DNA from 3 places in the Marinobacterium sp. xm-m-383 genome. Region 2 is predicted to be linked to each of the others. Evidence: predicted binding sites of a transcription regulator. Region 2 holds the regulator's gene; each other region holds the start of a gene.
The links. Region 2 encodes LexA, which represses DNA repair genes until DNA is damaged. Its sites were predicted from a motif close to TACTGTNTANNTANACAGTA; they were not measured.

Region 1 (4,278 bases), on a different contig from region 2:
TCGGGCACTTCGCTGGCAAAAGCGGATTGTGGTGTGAAGCTGACCTCCATATCCGAGCCACTCGAAAGCGGTCGGCGAACGCTAGCATTCAGGCGCACCTCTTCTATCAACTCCAATGGAATCTCCTGAATGAAGCGTGAAGGGCGGTTGTAGTTGTCTTGGCCATGAAGGCGGCGGGACTCAGCGTAGGTCATGTAGAGTTTCTGCATGGCACGCGTAATACCTACGTAACAGAGGCGGCGCTCCTCTTCTAAACGTCCAGGCTCTTCGGCCGACATGCTGTGCGGGAATAGCCCCTCTTCCATGCCGCATAGGAAGACCAGCGGGAACTCCAAGCCTTTCGCTGAGTGCAGAGTCATCAGTTGTACGCTGTCGGTATTGGGATCCGCCTGTGATTCACCGGCATCCAGTGCAGCTTGATCAAGAAAGGCTGCCAGCACGGAAGGGAACTCAGGGTTCTCCTCTTGGGACCACTGCTGCTCAAACTGGCGCGCTGCGGTCACTAGCTCTTCTAAGTTTTCGATGCGTGATTGAGCTTTTTCACCTTTCTCTTTTTCATGGTGAGCAATCAGTCCAGAGAAGCGAATGGTATGTTCTGTCCGCTCCTGCAGGGATGCCTCTTCTGTATCAACCGTCAACTGATTGACCAGATCTAAGAAGGCCTGCAGTGCATTGCCGGCACGTGCAGGTAGTTTCTTATGCTCGATAATCTCGTTCGAGGCTCGCCACATTGATATGCCTTGGCTTCGCGCGTAATCGCGTACCTCTTCAATGGTGCGGGTGCCGATGCCTCGGGTTGGCACGTTAATGACGCGCTCCATCGCCGTATCGTCATCGCGGTTGGCTATTAGGCGCAGGTAGGCGAGGGCATTTTTAATCTCTAAACGCTCATAGAATCGTTGGCCGCCATAGATGCGATAGGGAATTGCGGCACGGATCAGCATCTCCTCAAGCACACGGGATTGTGCGTTGGAACGGTAGAGAATGGCGCTCTCGTCACGACGATTACCATCCGATACCCACTGTGCGATGCGATCGACAATGAATCGCGCTTCATCCTGTTCATTAAAGGCTGCGTAGAGGCTGATAGGATCGCCTTGATTGCCCTCGGTCCACAGCTCCTTACCCAGTCGTCCAAAGTTGTTGCGAATGACGGCATTGGCCGCAGACAGAATGTTGTCTGTCGAGCGGTAGTTCTGCTCTAACTTGATGGTCTTAAGCCCACCAAAGTGTGCCTCAAGGTTTTGAATGTTCTCAATACGTGCGCCACGCCAGCCGTAAATCGACTGATCGTCATCGCCCACGGCCATCAGTTTGTGTTCACCCTGACAGAGCAGGCGCAACCAAGCGTACTGAATGGCGTTGGTGTCTTGGAACTCGTCTACTAAGACGTAACGGAAGCGCTCTTTGTAGTGCTGCAGCAGTTGTGGGTTCTTATCACGCAGCAGTTCAAGGCAGCGCAGCAGGAGTTCACCAAAATCGATCATGCCGCCGCGATCACAGGCTTGTTCATACGCCTCATAGACACGTATTAAGGTGTCTTGTACCAGGTCACCGGTGCGCTCTAGATGTTTACTGCGTAGCCCTTCATCTTTCTGTGCATTGATGTACCACTGAATCTGTTTCGGCGGCCAGCGTGAATCGTCTAATCCCATCTCCTTAGAGATGCGTTTAACCAAACGTAACTGGTCATCGGAGTCCATGATCTGGAAGTTCTCACGCAGCCCGGCCTCTTGCCAGTGCGAGCGAAGCAGTCGGTGCGCCAAGCCGTGGAAAGTACCGACCCACATGCCATGCACATTGACGTTGAGCAGGCTCTCGATACGTCCACGCATCTCTTTAGCCGCTTTATTGGTAAAGGTAACCGCCAATATCGAATAGGGTGAAATCTGCTCGGCTTCTATCAACCAAGCGATTCGGTGAACCAAGACACGCGTCTTGCCTGATCCTGCACCGGCCAGCACCAGAAGGTTGCTGATATCCGCGGTAACCGCTTCACGCTGCGCATCGTTGAGGGAGTCGATAATGTGAGTTACATCCATAGTGCCGCACTGCTCAAAAAGAGAAATTACTGAATGGGCGTACAGTATACGCATAATTATTATGGGAGTCTTGGCATTCCTACGCAGCAAACTTACACTGGGATGACATATCCACCTTTATTGAGTAGTGAATGCCCTTATCTGCTGACCATACGACTGCCCGTTTGGCTGAGTATCAAGCCAACCCTGATACCGGGCCTAAGTTGCTTTTTTTTAGCGGTGGCACTGCGTTGAATGGCTTTTCGCAGATTCTCAAACGCTATACCCATAACTCTATTCATTTAGTGACTCCCTATGACTCTGGCGGCAGCTCCGCTGTGTTGCGAAACGCATTTGATATGCCTGCTGTTGGCGATTTGCGCTCCCGCATGATGGCGTTAGCTGACGCTTCACTCGCCGGTCACCCTGAAGTGATCGAGCTGTTTGCGTACCGCCTGCCGACTGATGAGTCGCAGTTGCTATTGCGTGCAAGGGTCGAGGCGATGCAACAACGCAACGACAAGCGCGTCCAGTCCATCCCCGAGCCTGTCCAGAGCATTATTTGTGATTTTTTAAACTACTTTCTTGAGTCAGCTCCCAAGGATTTTGACTTCAGGCGAGCCAGTATTGGTAATCTGATATTGGCGGGGGGCTACCTGAGCCATAATCGATCATTAGATCCTATTGCTCTGCTGTTTAGTCGTCTGGTTCATGTTAGAGGCCAAGTACGCACTGTTACGGACGAGTGCGGTGAACTGAAAGTGACGACAGAGAGTGGGCGAGAGATCATCGGGCAGCATCGGATGACAGGAAAAGAGTCCCAGCCATTAAATGAGCGTATCGCCTTACTTGATCTGCATTTGCCGCAGGGCACGGAATCGCATTTGGCTGATCAAGAGAGAGGTTGGATCAATTCAGCAGATCTGGTCGTCTTCCCGCCCGGTAGTTTCTATAGCAGTATTCTGGCTAACCTACTCCCCAAAGGGGTGGGTAAAGCGATCATGGATAACCCTGCCAGCAAAGTGTATGTCCCAAATTTAGGTATGGATCCTGAGCAGTTTGGTATGACCTTGCAGGAGCAGGTTGAGCAGTTGGAACGATTTGTTGCTCGAGATGCAGGCGGTGGTTTTCAAGGTGGATCGGAGCGCTGTATCGATATTCTGCTGACCGATTCCACACTGTTGAGTGGCATTGATGCAGAGTTTCTAAACTGGCTTGGTAAGCGTGGCATTCAGCTTTTGGATGTTGATCTGGCTAATCCTGAACGCACAGATCGCTACGACGAGATTAAGTTGGCGGAAGCTTTATTATCACTGGCATAGATAGATGGGTCAGACCAGAGGTCAGACCCACCGGTTCCTCACAGGTGTCTGACCTCCGGTCTGACACCACTATCTTTTAAATGTAGAAATTCGTTCCTACAGCTGACTCGGCGATTTAATTCGGTGCATCAGCACCTGTTTAAACTCATCAGGGTCTTTCAGTGTCTTATCGCTGCCGTTGCCTTGCTGGGCATCAACCCAAGGCTCAAGGCGTGATAGCCAAAAACGCATCGCGGCGGTACGAGTCAGCTGCGGCCAAACCTCATGCTCTTCTGCACTAAAGGGGCGAATCGCTGAATAGGCTTTTAACAGCGCTTGCTCTCTCACCGGATCAATCTGCAGATTCTCATCCAGACACCAATCATTGGCGACAATCGCAAGGTCATAGAGCCAGTAGGCGGTTGCCGCATTGTAGATATCCAGAATTGCCGTCAGCTTATCCTCATGGAACAGCGCGTTGTCATGGAAAAGATCGCCATGGGTAATGCCCATCGGCAGGTTGGTGTAGGTGTCGCGTAGCTCATCAAACCGAGCGACCTCTTCGGATAGCAGATCACGAGACTCTGAATCGATAAAAGGCGCGAGTCGTTCACTCTCTCTGCGCCACCAAAATACCCCACGGTGTGCCTGACGCTTTAGATAAAAATCCTTAGAGGCTTGGTGGTAGTGTGCAAGGGCTGTGCCGATTTGAGCACAATGATTGGCCGTCATAAGCTCGCGTTTTAGGTGTGCACCGGGGTATCGCGGTTGAATAATGGCCGGTTTTTTTGAGATCTGTTTCAGACCAATGCCATTGCGATCTTCGATGGCATAAGAGACGGGAACATTACGTTTCGCTAGCCAGCTGCCCAGTTCAACAAAGAAAGGTGCCTCATCTCTGTCAAGCTCTTCAAAGAGAGTGAGTACATACTCCGCCTGCTGGCCGCTCTTTTCTG
Region 2 (4,278 bases):
GGTTATGCTTTGCCACCTAAAGAGCGTTGTAAAACGACCATCAACCTGATTCCTGGTGATGAGGTTGTCGCAGTGGATGCAGACGATGAGGCAGAGTCACGTCTGCTTCTAGAGAAGCACCGTTGTGGTAAATGTGGCTCCTCTATGGACTCCTACTTGATCGATGAGAAGCGCAAGTTACACATCTGTGGTAACAACCCAGATTGTGACGGCTTTGAGGTCGAAGAGGGTAACTACCGTATCAAGGGCTATGAAGGCCCTGTAGTCGAGTGTGATAAGTGTAGCGCTGAGATGCACCTTAAAACGGGCCGTTTCGGTAAGTTCTTTGGTTGTACCAACTCAGAGTGTAAAAACACACGTAAGCTGCTCAAGAATGGTGAAGTGGCTCCGCCTAAGATGGATCCAGTTCCGATGCCGGAGCTTAAGTGTCAGAAGGTTGACGATACCTACATCCTGCGTGATGGAGCCAGTGGTCTATTCCTGGCAGCAAGCCAATTCCCACGTAATCGTGAGACCCGTGCACCTCTGGTCAAAGAGTTGATTCCACATAAAAATGCGATTGACCCTAAATATCACTTCTTAATGGAAGGACCTCAGCAAGATGAGCAGGGTAACCCCGCTCAAATACGTTACAGCCGCAAAACCAAAGAGCAGTACCTTATGACGGAAGTTGACGGTAAGGCGACTGGTTGGAGAGCTTACTTCACCAATGGTATGTGGCAAATTGAAGCAGCCAAAGCTAAGAAGCGTTAATGGCTGACCTATACTCCCAGCGTGTGAATCAGACACTCGCGTTTGCACAATACGCGCTGGTGGGTATCAACACTGAGTTGACCGGTGAATCGACCAATCGTATGAAGCTTCGTGGCCTGCAAGAGGCTGCGCTGTTTCATTTAGACAGCGCCTTTAAAGCCTATCTTAATGAGTTGGCTGAACGTGAGCGTGTCCTGCTGACCCAGGCAACACCCTTTGAATTAAGCAAAGCTTTTCAGCAACAGGGAGTCCATTCCAGTGAGTTGGATGAGATGGAGCTGCTCTGTCAGGATTCCGGAAGTTGGTTGTCTAAGTTGATCAGTGCCATCAAAGCTATTCATAAACCCCTACCTCCCTTGCAAGAGAGCGCTAGCCAATCTGACATAGCAATTATAGATTTGGCCAAAGAACAAAGCCTTGAGGAGCAACTGGAGACTCAGTTGCAGGGATGGTTTGAGCAGTTGCGAGCGATGATCCTAAGACATCGCTCTAACGCGCAAGAGTGGTAAACTCAGTTCATTCCTTTTGTTTCAACACCCTTCACAAAGAGATGATCATTCAGATAGTGTCTTGTCGCATCCGCAAGTGGGGCTGATTTGCGACTGCTCACATCCATCTGAACAATGGTCGTCTCTGCCGTCGCGACACAGACGTCATCTTGGAACAGCACCTGGTAGAGCCCAAATGAGCTGGTACCCACCCGAGTTACACCGGTGCCAATATCCAGACGTCCTGGCCAGGTGATCTCACCTAGAAAGTTCAAATGCAGACTGGCAATGACAAATTCGCAATTGTCATTGGCCAGTGGGTCTTTTGGATCGTAGAGAAATTCGACACGGCCTGTCTCTAGGTAGGTACTGAATGCGGCATTGTTCACGTGGCCCTGACGATCGGTATCGGCATAACGGATCTTATCAAATGTTTGGATAGGGAAGTCGGTTAACTGATACGGCTGCTGATTTGGCTTGTGCGATCCCACACTATTCTCCTTGTAAGTGGTACTCCTCTATTGAGCCTATGATGGTTCAGGGTCTGATTCAAGCTAAATAAAAAAGCCGCTCAAAGAGCGGCTATGGGGGTCTTTGCTACAACGCAGCAAAGGGGGAGGCTAAATTTTTTTACGTAGCAATAGACACTCAGTGTCGCTACAGATCTGAGTGCGTTTCAGTTGGCTGACTAACGCGTCATCGGCAGGGTCATTGTGCCAGCAGATCAGTGTGTGACAGGTTCCCGCTTGCAGTGCGCGCTGAGCAAGTTTGTCTAAACCATGGCGCTTATCACGACGAAGTATCCACACTTTTTTGAGGTCGACACCTGCATCCGCCAGCACCTGCTTAGTCAAAGATTTTGGCGGCTCTAACATAACCAGCCAGCTCTCTTTTTGACTTAATGCGGCAAGCATCGGCAGAAGCATGGTGTTCAGATTTACCTCTGAGGTGTGCTGAACCAGCTCAGTCAAAACCAGTGGTTTAAGACCCGCATCATTCTGTGCAAATTGATTGTACGCAAGCATGGTCATCACCTTTAAAAGTCATTCTGTTGACGAATTACACCAACACCCAAGCCTTCGATGGTTAACTGCTCTTCACGAAGATCAACTTTAATCGGGTCGAACTCTTCGTTCTCTGCAATTAGATAAACCATGTGACCATCGCGATGGAAGCGTTTTACTGTGACATCTTCACCGACACGAGCAACGACTATCTGACCCTCACGTGCTTCACGTGTTTGGTGAACTGCTAAGAGATCACCATCCATAATGCCGATGTCTTTCATACTCATGCCGCGTACACGGAGTAGGTAGTCTGCTCTTGGGCGAAAGAAGTCTGAACTGATGGTGCAGTAATCATCGATGTGTTGTTCAGCGAGGATGGGTTCACCTGCGGCAACTTGACCGATGATCGCAAGGCCCTCTTGCTCCTCCTCTTCACCGACGATACGGATACCGCGAGAGGTGCCAGGAATCATCTCAATGGCCCCTTTACGTGCTAAGGCCTTTAGGTGCTCCTCTGCTGCATTGGCAGATTTGAACCCTAGATCACGTGCGATATCGACGCGTGTAGGTGGAAATCCTGTTTCATCAATATGGCGACGGATGCAATCCAGCACCTCTTCTTGACGATTTGTAAGCTTCATAAACGCCCCCTATGACAGTACTGATTGGAATTTAAATGACTGTCTGTTTATTCAGTATTTGTATTTTTATACAGTATTTTAAATGTCGTCAAGTTTTTTCTGTTTGTATATCCAGTATTTTTGTATGATGGCCAACTAATTCGGAGGCGATGTGCTTAACAAAGAGACCCAAACCACCATACAGACAGCTTATCGCGCATTCCTAAATGCTCGCGATTTAAAGGCTCGTTATGCACAAAAGCATATGATTGCAGCGGTCGCACGGCAGTTGGGCGGTATCTTGTCGGACGATGCGGGTCAGCGTCTGGGTGAAAATCATCTGGTCGCCGTAGAGGCTGGAACGGGCACCGGTAAAACCATTGCTTACCTGCTGGCCGCACTTCCAATAGCGCAGGCTAAAGGTAAAACGCTGATCATTTCGACCGCTACCGTTGCGCTTCAGGAGCAGCTTTTATTAAAAGATCTTCCTGAGTTGGCTGAGCACGCCGGTATTGAATTTAAGTACGAAATTGCTAAAGGGCGTCGGCGCTACCTCTGTGTTAGCCGATTAGAGTCTCTTCTTAGTAATCAGCAGGATCTTTCACAGTCAGCCCTGTTTGAAGATGAGTTGGCCCAAGTTTTGGGGCCTGAACAGATCAAAGAGTACAGCGGCCTGTTGGATGAGTTTGCCAGTGGTCGTTGGAAGGGTGATCGTGATGAGCTAGAGCGCAACCTGGATGATGAGACCTGGATGCCGCTTACCTCAGACCATATGCAGTGTACTAATCGTCGCTGTGCGCATTTCAACGCCTGTCCGTTTTATCGTGCTAGGGCCGATATTGAGACAACCGATCTCTTGGTGGTCAACCACGATCTTGTACTGGCTGACTTGGCGTTAGGCGGTGGTGCGATTCTTCCTGAACCGGCCGAATCAATCTACATATTTGATGAGGCGCATCATCTGGGTGATAAGGCGACTAACCACTTCGCGCTCTCTATGCGAGTTAAAGCGAGTGAAAAGGCCTTCAAAACCCTGGAGCGTCAGTTAAAAGGGCTGTTGGATGAAGCGGATTCTGCATTGGTTTTGCAAGATCCAATCAGTCGTATTCAATCCAGTCTCAATGTGGTTCAGGGGCATTTGCAGCGTCTGGACGATCTAGTCTCTGAACAGTTTTTGCCACTCCCGGTGGATGAGCGCAGGTTGCGCTACCCGCAAGGCAGGGTACCCGACAGTTTGGCTAGCCTGACACGTGAATTGGCTCAGTTTTTATCACAGGTTGATCCTCAGTTAGAGAAGATTATTAATGCCCTTAAAGGGGCGATGGAAGATGAAGAGTCTGCACTCGATAAGGGTGTAGGGGAGCGCTGGTTGCCACCGCTAAGTACCCAGTTTAGCCGTGTCCAGAAGAT
Region 3 (4,278 bases), on a different contig from region 2:
GATCAGTGGTGTCGCAACGCCACCCATTGTTTCGATACCTAGAGTCAGTGGTGTTACGTCGAGTAGAAGAACGTCTTTCACATCACCTGACAGTACCGCACCCTGAAGCGCAGCACCCATCGCTACCGCTTCGTCTGGGTTAACGTCTTTACGTGGCTCTTTACCGAAGAACTCAGCCACTTTCGCCTGCACCATTGGCATACGAGTCTGACCACCGACGAGGATAACGTCGTCGATTTCAGAAGCGGATAGGCCAGCATCTTGCAGTGCAATGCGACATGGCTCAAGTGAACGTTGTACAAGATCTTCAACCAGTGACTCTAGCTTCGAACGAGACAGTTTAACGTTCAAGTGTTTAGGACCTGTTGCATCCGCAGTGATGTAAGGCAGGTTAACGTCAGTAGACTGTGCCGATGAAAGCTCAACTTTCGCTTTCTCACCCGCCTCTTTTAGACGCTGTAGCGCTAGCGGATCGTTGTGTAGATCGATGCCAGACTCTTTCTTAAACTCGTCTGCTAGGTAGTTGATAACCGCAAGGTCGAAGTCTTCACCACCTAGGAATGTATCACCGTTGGTTGCAAGTACTTCAAACTGGTGCTCGCCATCAACGTCTGCAATTTCGATGATCGAGATATCGAAAGTACCACCACCTAGGTCGTACACTGCAATCGTGCGATCACCGGCTGCTTTATCCATGCCGTATGCAAGTGCTGCAGCGGTTGGCTCGTTGATGATACGTTTAACTTCTAAGCCTGCGATACGACCCGCATCTTTTGTTGCTTGACGCTGAGAGTCGTTGAAGTAAGCAGGAACCGTGATAACCGCTTCCGTTACCGATTCGCCTAGGTAATCTTCAGCAGTCTTCTTCATCTTCTTAAGAACTTCTGCAGAGATCTGAGGCGGTGCTAGCTTCTCGCCTTTTACCTCAACCCACGCATCGCCATTGTCCGCTTTAGCGATGTTGTAAGGCACCATTTTGATGTCTTTCTGTACAACATCGTCTTCAAAACGACGACCGATTAGACGCTTGATCGCAAATAGAGTGTTGTCTGGGTTAGTAACTGCCTGACGTTTCGCCGACTGACCAACCAGAGTTTCGCCTTCTGCTGAGTAGGCAATGATCGACGGAGTGGTGCGATCGCCTTCAGCGTTCTCAATAACTTTAGTTTTATCGCCTTCAAGTACTGCTACACACGAGTTGGTAGTACCTAGGTCAATACCGATGATTTTACCCATGTTTAAATCTCCTAATGACACCGCGTTGGGTGCTTAAAACTGTTTTACCTTAACCCCTATATGGGTGTGGTCTTTCAAATATCAAGTCTGGTTTATAAAAAGGTCTTAACCTTTAGCGACCATCACCATCGCAGGACGAACTAAGCGACCATTAAGTAGGTAGCCCTTCTGCATCACCGCAATAACAGAGTTTGGTGCTGCACCTTCCGCTTCAACCATCGACATCGCTTGATGGTGCTCTGGGTTGAACGCCTCACCCTCTGGGTTGATCACTTCTAGATTGAATTTAGCAACGCCATCGATGAACATTTTGTGCGTCATCTCAACGCCTTCACGAAGCGGTTTAACCACCTCATCTTCAACCTGGCTCGCTTCAATAGCGCGCTCTAGACTGTCGATGACCGGCAGTAGCTCTTCGGCAAATTTCTCAACAGCAAACTTACGCGCTTTATCCACCTCAACCTCAGCACGACGGCGCTGGTTAGCGATCTCCGCTTGGGCACGAGGTTCAAGCTCTGCCAGCTGTTTTTGCAGCTCAGCAATCGTCGCATTCGCAGCGGCTAGCTCTTCTTGAAGGGATTCAACGGTTAACTCTTCCGTCTCAACCAGTTCAGGCTCCACAAGATTCTCTTCAGCCGTCGCGTCGACTTGACTCTCTTCAACCTGATCTTGGTGTGTCTGATCTTCATTCGCCATGGTGTTATCTCCAGAATCATTCAATCTTGTCTCCTATGTGGTATCGACCATCTGAAATTCAACCCTTCCACGCGCTTTTTTGACCTAAGACTGCACTTTTCTATTGCCTAATACACAAACATTGGTTAAAAATACAGTAACTGTATATCTAAACAGGTATTAAGCCATGTTAACGCTACTCAGCATCCGAAACTTTGCGATCGTCTCAACACTCGACCTAGAACTGAAATCGGGCATGACCGTCGTCAGCGGTGAGACCGGTGCCGGCAAATCGATCATGCTTGATGCACTGGGATTAGCCTTAGGCAAACGCGCTGAAGCCGACTCTGTCCGAGAAGGGGCAAAACGAGCTGAGATTAGCGCCGCGTTCGATATACAAGCACTACCCGAAGCGAAACGCTGGTTAGAGGCGAATGAGCTAGAGTCGGAAGAGATTAACGAGTGTATTTTACGCCGTACACTGAGTGCCGACGGTCGCAGCCGTAGCTATATTAATGGCCACCCCTGCCCACTGAACCGCGTCAAAGAGCTGGGTGAGCTGCTTGTCGATATACACGGCCAGCACGAACACCAACGACTATTAAAGCGTGATTTTCACCGCACCCTGCTAGACAACTACGCCAAAGCCAATGAGACAGCACAGGAAGTACGTAAACTCTTTACCCAGTGGCAATCAAAGCAGAGTGAGTTGAAACGCCTTCAAGACATGAGTGAAGAGGCGAATGCGCAACTGCAACTGCTGAGCTATCAAACGGAAGAGCTCAACCGTTTAGACCCTCAAACAGGTGAACTGCAAGCCTTAGAAGAGGAGCAGAAGATACTCTCCAACGCAGGGTCAATCCTTAACAGTGGCCAACAGATCCAGATGCTTCTTAGCGAGGGTGAAGAGAGCAACGCCACAGCGGTACTCAACCAAGCACTGCACCTATTGGGCGACATCGAAGCGGACTCACCTGCACTACAGCAGACCGCCGAGATGCTAAACGCTGCTCTGATTCAAGTGGAAGAGGCCGAACGCGAGTTGAGCCATTTTGTTCAACGAGTTGAGTTGGACCCTGAGCGCTTACAAGAGGTGGAAGATCGCTTAACCAGCATCTACGATCTAGCCAGGAAACACCGCATTGCGCCAGAGCAGTTACCGGAATTAAAAGACCAACTAAATACTGAACTCGACTCTTTGGCTCATGTCGATGAGAACTTAGAGCAACTCGAATCCGAGGTTGCTACGGCTAATGCCGCATTGATTGAGAAAGCTCGCCAACTCAGCAAACTACGCAGCAAAGCAGCCAAACAGCTTGATAAAGAGGTGAATGAACAACTTGCCATGCTGGGCATGAACAGCGCGCGTTTCACAGCCAGTTTGAGTGATATCGATCCTAAATACATTACGGCTCAGGGCTTGGAAGAGATTGAGTTCCTGATCAATACCAATCAGGGCCAAACCGCAAAACCGCTGGCCAAAATTGCCTCGGGTGGTGAACTGTCACGAATTAGCCTTGCGATTCAAGTTGTAACGGCTAAGACGACTGACACCCCGACACTCATTTTTGACGAAGTCGATGTCGGTATTGGCGGAGGCATTGCCGAAGTCGTTGGCCGACTGTTACGTCATTTGAGTGAACGAGCACAGATTCTCTGTGTCACACACCAACCTCAGGTGGCTTCACAAGGAACCCAACACCTGTTTGTCAGCAAAGGCGCAGACACCGGTTCGGTTGAGACCAAAATCACACCACTCACCGAAAATCAGCGCATTAATGAGATCGCTCGAATGCTGGGTGGACTTGAGATGACTGATACCACCCTTGAGCACGCTAAAGAGATGCTGACCAGCGCGCTATAGACTGGTCGATTCAAACAGTGGCGTGTAAACTAATGCCACTTTGAACAGTAACAGGAACAACCTGAACATGCGCAAGCTCATCATCTCTGCCTTTCTTGCTACTCTCGTGACCGGCTGTACAACCTTTCCAGGCGTGTACAAAATGGATGTTCCGCAAGGCAACCAGGTGACACAAGAGATGGTAGATCAGCTTCGCCCTGGAATGACGCCGAGCCAAGTTCGCTATGTGCTAGGAACACCCCTGTTAACGGATACCTTCAACCAGAACCGATGGGACTATGTCTTCCAGTTGGTACAAGAGGATGAAGTGGTAGAGCTACGTCAGTTTCGCGTCTACTTTGAAAACGACAAGCTGGTGCGTTTGGAAGGCGATCTGAAACCTCAGTAACGCAGAGCTCAACGAATACAAAAAAGCCAACTTACGAGTTGGCTTTTTTGGCTTTAGCTTCGGCTGCTCGACGAGCGCGAACCTCTTTAGGGTCAGCAATTAACGGGCGGTAGAT

Region 1: the regulator LexA is predicted to act here: its motif matches at 2,070-2,089, upstream of uvrD (DNA helicase II).
Region 3: the regulator LexA is predicted to act here: its motif matches at 2,071-2,090, upstream of recN (DNA repair protein RecN).

What each region holds. Positions count from the first base shown of each region.
Region 1 covers NZ_WBYT01000002.1:154,381-158,658, forward strand. The annotation lists gene uvrD (DNA helicase II) at 1-2,042, opposite strand, end outside; gene XMM383_RS04360 (GAK system CofD-like protein) at 2,174-3,343, shown strand; gene XMM383_RS04365 (homoserine kinase) at 3,440-4,278, opposite strand, start outside.
Region 2 covers NZ_WBYT01000001.1:274,405-278,682, forward strand. The annotation lists gene topA (type I DNA topoisomerase) at 1-753, shown strand, start outside; gene XMM383_RS01335 (DUF6586 family protein) at 753-1,262, shown strand; gene XMM383_RS01340 (thioesterase family protein) at 1,265-1,732, opposite strand; gene XMM383_RS01345 (SulA-like leucine-rich domain-containing protein) at 1,862-2,266, opposite strand; gene lexA (transcriptional repressor LexA) at 2,278-2,889, opposite strand; gene dinG (ATP-dependent DNA helicase DinG) at 3,041-4,278, shown strand, end outside.
Region 3 covers NZ_WBYT01000004.1:178,224-182,501, reverse strand. The annotation lists gene dnaK (molecular chaperone DnaK) at 1-1,236, opposite strand, end outside; gene grpE (nucleotide exchange factor GrpE) at 1,342-1,932, opposite strand; gene recN (DNA repair protein RecN) at 2,099-3,775, shown strand; gene XMM383_RS08340 (outer membrane protein assembly factor BamE) at 3,843-4,163, shown strand; gene XMM383_RS08335 (RnfH family protein) at 4,195-4,278, opposite strand, start outside.